Regions from separate parts of the Streptosporangium sp. NPDC051022 genome, predicted to be linked through region 2. Evidence: predicted binding sites of a transcription regulator. Region 2 holds the regulator's gene; the other holds the start of a gene.
What was found. Region 2 encodes HrcA, which represses chaperone genes, less so after heat shock. Its sites were predicted from a motif close to TTGGCACTCTCNNNNNGAGAGTGCCAA; they were not measured.

Region 1 (3,408 bases), on a different contig from region 2:
CCCGCTGCTCGCCCAGCAGATGGGCCTGATCGCCCTCGCGGTCATCCTGGCCGAAGGTGGTCTGACCACCAACTGGCACCACGTACGGCGATCCATCCCCACCGCGCTGGTGCTCGCGACCCTCGGGGTGGGAGTGAGCATCGCGGCCGTCGCGGTCGCGGTGCACACGCTGCTCGGCATGAACTGGCGGACCGCGCTGCTGCTCGGCGCGGTCCTCGCCTCGACCGACGCGGCGGCCGTCTTCTCCGTCCTGCGCCGCCTGCCGCTGCCCTCACGTCTGGCGGGCATCCTGGAGGCCGAGTCCGGCTTCAACGACGCGCCCACCGTCATCGCGGTGATGCTGCTGAGCGCCGCGGCCTCGCCCAGCCTGGGGCAGGCGCTGCTGATGGTCGTCTTCGAGCTGTTCGTCGGCGCGGTCGTCGGCCTGGTGGTCGGCCCGCTCGGCGTGTACGCGCTGCGCCGCATCGCCCTGCCCGTCTCCGGCCTGTACCCGATCGCGGTGCTCGCGCTGGCGTTCGTCGCCTACGCGGGCGCCGTGCTCCTGCACGGCAGCGGTTTCCTCGCGGTCTACCTGGCCACCCTGGTCATGGGCAACTCCCGCATGCCCCACCGCGCCTCCTCGCGGGGCTTCGCCGAGGGCGTGGCCTGGCTGGCCCAGATCGGCCTGTTCGTCATGCTCGGAATGCTGGCCAGCCCGTCGGAGATGCCCTCGGCGATCATCCCGGGCCTGGTGGCGGGGCTGATCCTGGTCGCGGTCGCCCGGCCCCTGTCGATCGTGATCTGCGCCCAGGTGATACGGCTGGCGCGCATCGACCGGCTGAACTGGCGGGAGCAGGCCTTCCTGTCCTGGGCCGGTCTGCGCGGCGCGGTGCCCATCGTGCTGGCCACCATCCCCTGGGCCGCCAACGCGACGAACAGCAGCGTCGCCAAGCTGGTGTTCAACGAGGTCTTCGTCATCGTCGTCGTCTACACCCTGATCCAGGGGCCGACGCTGCCCTTCCTGGCCAAGACTCTCGGCCTGTCCACCCCCGACGAGGCCCGGGACCTGGAGGTCGAGTCGGCGCCGCTGGAGGAGCTCAACGCCGACCTGCTGCAGATCAAGGTGCCGCCGACCTCCAAGCTGCACGGCGTGGAGATCTTCGAACTGAGACTGCCCACGGACGCCCAGGTCACGTTGATCGTCAGGGACGGCCGGACGTTCGTGCCCGAGGGATCGACCAGGATCAGGGTCGACGACCAGCTCCTGGTGGTGACGACGGCGGCGCACCGGGAACTGGTCGAACGGCGGATGAAGGCGATCAGCCGCCGCGGCAAGCTCGCCGGTTGGTTCGGCGAGCTGGGTAAGTGATCAGCCAAATACCGGATGGAATGTGACAGATCCGACTCGCGTTTAAGCTTGTCGGCTGCCTATCATTAGCAGTCGCGTCAATAGAGTGCCAATCGGCGCGGACCCAAGAGGAGGAGCGCGTGCCCACCTACCAGTACGCCTGTAGTGCCTGCGGCAACGAGTTCGACATCGTGCAGAAGTTCTCCGACGACGCGCTCACCGAGTGCCCGTCCTGCGCCGGTGAGCTTCGCAAGGTGTTCTCCGCGGTCGGCATCGTCTTCAAGGGCTCGGGCTTCTACCGGACCGACAGCCGGTCCTCCTCGTCCAGCACCGTGAGCTCCGGCGCGTCCTCGGCCACGGGCTCCTCCGGCGAGTCGAAGTCCACCGACTCCAAGCCCGCCGAGTCGAAGCCCACGCCCGCCGCGAGCAGCCCGGCACCCGCCGCCTCCTGAACCCGCCCGTCCCGAACCGGCCACCGGGGACCGAAGCCGGTCACCGTGGCGGCGAAGGCGGCAACCATGGAAGCGGCGGACAGCCGTCACGGGGTCGAAAGCCCGGCCGACACGGGGACGCCGGGCCTCACAGGGGTGACGACCGGTCGCGGGGATGACGGACCGGTCGCGGACCGTCGACGTCTCCGCCACGGACGGCGCCTCGGTCACCGTACGGCGGTGACCGGCCACCATGAGCGATGATCCGGTCACCCGACGGTGGTGGTCGGCCGCCACGAACGGGGAGCCCGACCGTCTCAGGACGGGAAACGGGCACCGGCCCACATCAGGGTCGGTGTCATCCAGCTCGTCCGCCGGGCCCGACGTCATTCACCGCGTTCACGGTCGTCCACCGCGTCCACTGTGCCCGCCGGGTCCGCCTCGTCCGCCGGGTCCACCGGGTCCACCGGGTCCGCCCGATCCACCGGGTCCGCCGGGTCCACCGCGAGGACGGTCGGAGGCCGATCCGAGCATCTCGTGCGGCAGTCTGTTCAGCAGTTCGCGAAGCCCTGGATGCTCAGCGACGCCCCAGTCGTGGACCATGCGCCTGAGCCCCTCGCGCACCTCGGTGACCAGCAGGTCCGCCACCCGCTCACCGGCCGGGGTGAGTTCGAGGCGCGTGCCGCCGGCCGTACGGCCGGCCAGGCCCCGGTCGACGAGCAGGTCGGCGTACGGCCTGCCCTGCCCGACCGTCACCCCCGCCCGTTCTGCCAGCTCCGCGCCCGTCTGACTGCCCCGGGTGCCCAGCCTCGCGATCAGCCACACAGAGCCGGGAGGCAGATCCAGCCGGGCCATGTCGCCCAGGCGGCGATAGTAGTCCCCGCGCATGTCCGCGTCGGCGAGCCGCCACAGCCCCCGCTCGACCTCGTCGAGGGAGGACCGCGCCGTGGGCACGGCGCCGTAGCACTCCCCCAGGTCGACCGGTTTGGTGGTCTCGCGCAGAGGCACCTCGGGGAGCAGCCACGCCACCGCGAAGGCGACCAGGGCGACCGGCGCGCTGTAGCGGAACACCTGGGCGATCGCGTCCGAATACGCCGTGAGGAACGCGGTCACGGTCTCGGGCGGCAGCCTCCGGACGGCCTCCGGGTCCGACCGGACCGCCGCATCGAGGCCGGGCGGGAGCCGGACCGTGTGCGACAGCCGTACCAGCTCCTCGGCGAGCCGCGAGGTGAAGATGGTCCCCGCGACCGCGACGCCGAAGGAGCCCCCGATGGAGCGGAAGAAGGTGACCCCGGAGGTGGCCACCCCCAGGTCCTCGAAGCCCACGGCGTTCTGCACGACGATCACCAGCACCTGCATCACCAGGCCGATGCCGACGCCCAGCACGAGCAGGTACGCGCTCAGCTCGAAGACCGAGATGTCCTCGCGGACCCGGGAGAGCAGGAGGAGCCCGAGTGTCGTGGTCGCGCCGCCCGCGATCGGGAACACCTTGTATCTCCCGGTACGCGTGATGACCTGCCCGGTGACGATCGAGGTCACCAGCATGCCCGCCATCATCGGAAGCAGGTGGATGCCGGACAGGGTGGGCGAGACGCCCTGGACGACCTGGAGGAACAGCGGCATGTAGGTGAGCGGGCCGAACATCGCGAA
Region 2 (3,408 bases):
GACGATCTCCTTGCCCACGCCGAACTTGGCGTCCGTGGCCTCGCCCGACGTGGTGCACGTCAGCGGGTAGTCGCCCGCCTTGTCCACCCCGATCCGCAGGGCCAGCTCCCACAGGACGCCGTCCCTGGTCACGGTCTGCTGTATGCCGGGCTGCTGGAGGCGGACCGTCCCCGGGTCGCCCTCGAGCTCGCAGTTGAACTGGGTGCCCTTGGCGGCGGAGACGTAGATGGCGGGCTTGTCGGCCGGGTCGATGCTGACCGTCGTCTTCTGGCCCGAGCCGAACGACGTGGCGGGCGCGGCCTCGGTGACCGCGCTGAAGATGCCGCCCGCGAAGCCGCCGATGCCGATGATCACGCTCAGCACGAACAGCAGCCACACACCGACGATCCAGCCGATGCCGGGCTTGACCTTCACCTTCGGCGGCGGGCCCTGCGGAGCTCCGTAGCCGGAGGGCGGGTAACCGTAGGAAGGAGGGGCGCCCTGGTACTGCCCGCCGCCCTGGTAGGGCTGCGTGGGCTGGCCGTAGGGCTGCTGGGGGGCGCCGTAGCCGGGGACGCGTGCGGTGGCGTCACCCGAAGGGGATCCGAAATCATTGGACATATACCGAATTGTGGGGCTTGACGCTTGGATGGCGATAGCAGATGACTTGACACTGGCTTGTTCCTCGTCATCCTGGTGCCGTGTTATCGCACCCCGGAGGCGGGAGCCGTACACTTGGCACTCGGGAACACAGAGTGCCAGACCTGACGTTTTCCCGTCCGAGCGCAGGTAGGGAGGTGAGCACGTTGGTTGACGACCGCAAGCTGGCGGTCCTACGCGCCATCGTCGAGGACTACGTGTCCACCAACGAGCCGGTGGGTTCCAAGGCTCTCGTGGAACGCCACAACCTGGGTGTGTCGCCCGCGACCATCCGTAACGACATGGCGGTGCTGGAGGAGCAGGGTTACATCGCCCAGCCCCACACCAGCGCGGGCCGAGTGCCCACGGACAAGGGCTACCGGCTGTTCGTCGACCGCCTCTCACAGGTGAAGCCGTTGTCGGGCGCCGAGAAGAGGGCCATCGAGACCTTCCTCGCGGGCGCAGTCGACGTCGACGACGTCGTGATGCGCACGGTGCGCCTGCTGGCCCAGCTGACCCGGCAGGTCGCCGTGGTCCAGTACCCCACGCTGGGCGACTCCAAGGTCCGCCACGTCGAGCTGGTCCCGCTCAGCGAGCGTCGGCTGATGTTCGTGCTCATCACCAACACCGGGCGGGTCGAGCAGCGCGTGGTCGAGCTGCCCGACGTGATCGACGAGAACCGCGTGGCACATCTGCGCGCGATCCTCAACGCCTGCCTGGACGGCTGCGGGCTGGCCGGTGTCCCCGACAAGGTCGCGGACCTGCCGGACCGCCTTCCGGCGGAGGACCGGCCGCTCGCGGCCACGATCCTGTCGGTGCTGCTGGAGTCCCTGGTGGACCGGCACGATGAGAAGATCGTTTTTGCCGGGGCCGCCAACCTCGCGGGGGCCGACTTCACCGTCGGGCTCCGCGACGTGCTGGAGGCCCTGGAGGAGCAGGTGGTGCTCATGCGCCTGCTCGGTGAGACCTCGGACCTGTCGGCGCTGACGGTGCGGATCGGCTCGGAGAATCCCTATACGGGTCTTCAGGGCACGTCGATCGTCGTCGCCGGATACGGTTCGGGGGACAGGCAATTGGCCCGGCTCGGTGTGCTGGGGCCGACACGTATGGACTACCCGGTCACGATGGGCGCGGTGCGCGCGGTGGCACGCTACGTCAGCCAGATCCTGGCTGCATCCTAAGAGGGCAACTAAGTGGCTACGAAGAGCGACTACTACGGCACCCTAGGGGTGCGGCGCGACGCCAGCGCGGAGGAGATCAAGAAGGCCTACCGCCGCCTGGCCAGAGAACTGCATCCCGACGTGAACCCCGATCCTGAGACCCAGGAGCGGTTCAAGGACGTCACGCAGGCCTACGAGGTGCTGTCCGACCCCAACAAGCGCCAGATGTACGACATGGGCGCCGACCCGTTCTCCTCGGGCGGCGCGGGCGCGGGGGGCTTCGGCGCGGGCTTCCCGTTCAGCGACATCATGGACGCCTTCTTCGGCGCGGCCGGCGGCGGCGGGGGCCGGGGTCCCCGCTCACGTGCCCGCCGGGGCCGCAACGCCACCATCAGGGTGGAGCTCGACCTGCGGGAGTCGGCCTTCGGCACCACCCGCGAGCTGGTCGTCGACACCGCGGTGCTCTGTGAGGTCTGCACCGGCTCGGGCGCGGCGCCCGGCACCCACCCCGACACCTGCGACGTCTGTCACGGCCGGGGCGAGGTCTCCCAGGTCACCAGGTCCTTCCTCGGGCAGGTCATGACCTCCCGCCCCTGCCCCCAGTGCGGCGGGTTCGGCTCGATCATCCGCAACCCCTGCCAGGAGTGCTCCGGCGACGGGCGGGTCCGCACCCGGCGGACCATCAAGGTCCGCATCCCGGCGGGTGTCGAGGACGGTACCCACATCCAGCTCGCCGGCGAGGGTGAGATCGGCCCGGGAGGAGGCCCGCCCGGCGACCTGTTCCTGGAGATCGTCGAGCGCCCCCACGAGATCTTCGAACGGCGCGGCGACGACCTGCACTGCACCGTGCAGATCCCGATGAGCGCGGCCGCGCTCGGCACGTCCCTGAGCATGGAGACGCTCGACGGCACCGAGGATCTGGACGTCCGCCCGGGCACCCAGTCGGGCCAGACCATCCCCCTGTACGGCCGGGGCATCCAGCGCCTCAACGAGACCGGCAGGGGCGACCTGCTGATCCACGTCAACGTCGAGACGCCCAACCGCCTCGACCCGGCGCAGGAGGAGCTTCTGCGCGAGCTGGCCAGGCTCCGCGGCGAGGAGCGCCCGCCGGGCAAGTTCGCGCCGGGGCAGCAGGGCTTCTTCTCCCGCCTGAGAGACGCCTTCAATGGCCGCTGACCCGGCTTCGGCGGTCACCGTCCCGGTGACCGCCGGCGGGACCGGCCCTGGGGCACGCCCGTGCCCGCGCACCGGGACGCGTCCGCACGCGGGGCCGGGTTCACACGGCGGGCCGCGTTCGCACACCGCCGAGGGCCGATGACGGTCCCGGTCTTCCTGGCCGAGCCGGACGACCTGGCCCGGCCGGAGTTCACCTTCGGCGGTCCCGAGGGGCGTCACGCGGCGGCCGTACGGCGGCTGCGCGCCGGAGAGCGGCTCGACCTCACCGACGGCGCGGGGACCGTGGCCGAGTGCGTGGTCCGGGACGCGGGCAAGGACTCGCTCCGCGTCGAGGTGCTGCGCCGCTACGACGTGCCCCCGCCGCGTCCCCGCCTGGTCGTCGTGCAGGGGCTGCCCAAGGGAGATCGGGGCGAGCTGGCCGTGGAGATGATGACGGAGGCCGGGGTCGACGTGA

Region 1: a site for HrcA is predicted at 1,414-1,440, ahead of AB0N02_RS11725 (FmdB family zinc ribbon protein). Genes of this name have one in related genera too.

What each region holds. Positions count from the first base shown of each region.
Region 1 is NZ_JBFBCF010000005.1:130,724-134,131, forward strand. Features, by position in the region: gene AB0N02_RS11720 (potassium/proton antiporter) at 1-1,348, shown strand, start outside; gene AB0N02_RS11725 (FmdB family zinc ribbon protein) at 1,468-1,779, shown strand; gene AB0N02_RS11730 (MFS transporter) at 2,158-3,408, opposite strand, start outside.
Region 2 is NZ_JBFBCF010000007.1:125,772-129,179, reverse strand. Features, by position in the region: gene AB0N02_RS15150 (hypothetical protein) at 1-600, opposite strand, end outside; gene hrcA (heat-inducible transcriptional repressor HrcA) at 786-1,799, shown strand; gene dnaJ (molecular chaperone DnaJ) at 1,812-2,954, shown strand; gene AB0N02_RS15135 (16S rRNA (uracil(1498)-N(3))-methyltransferase) at 3,093-3,408, shown strand, end outside.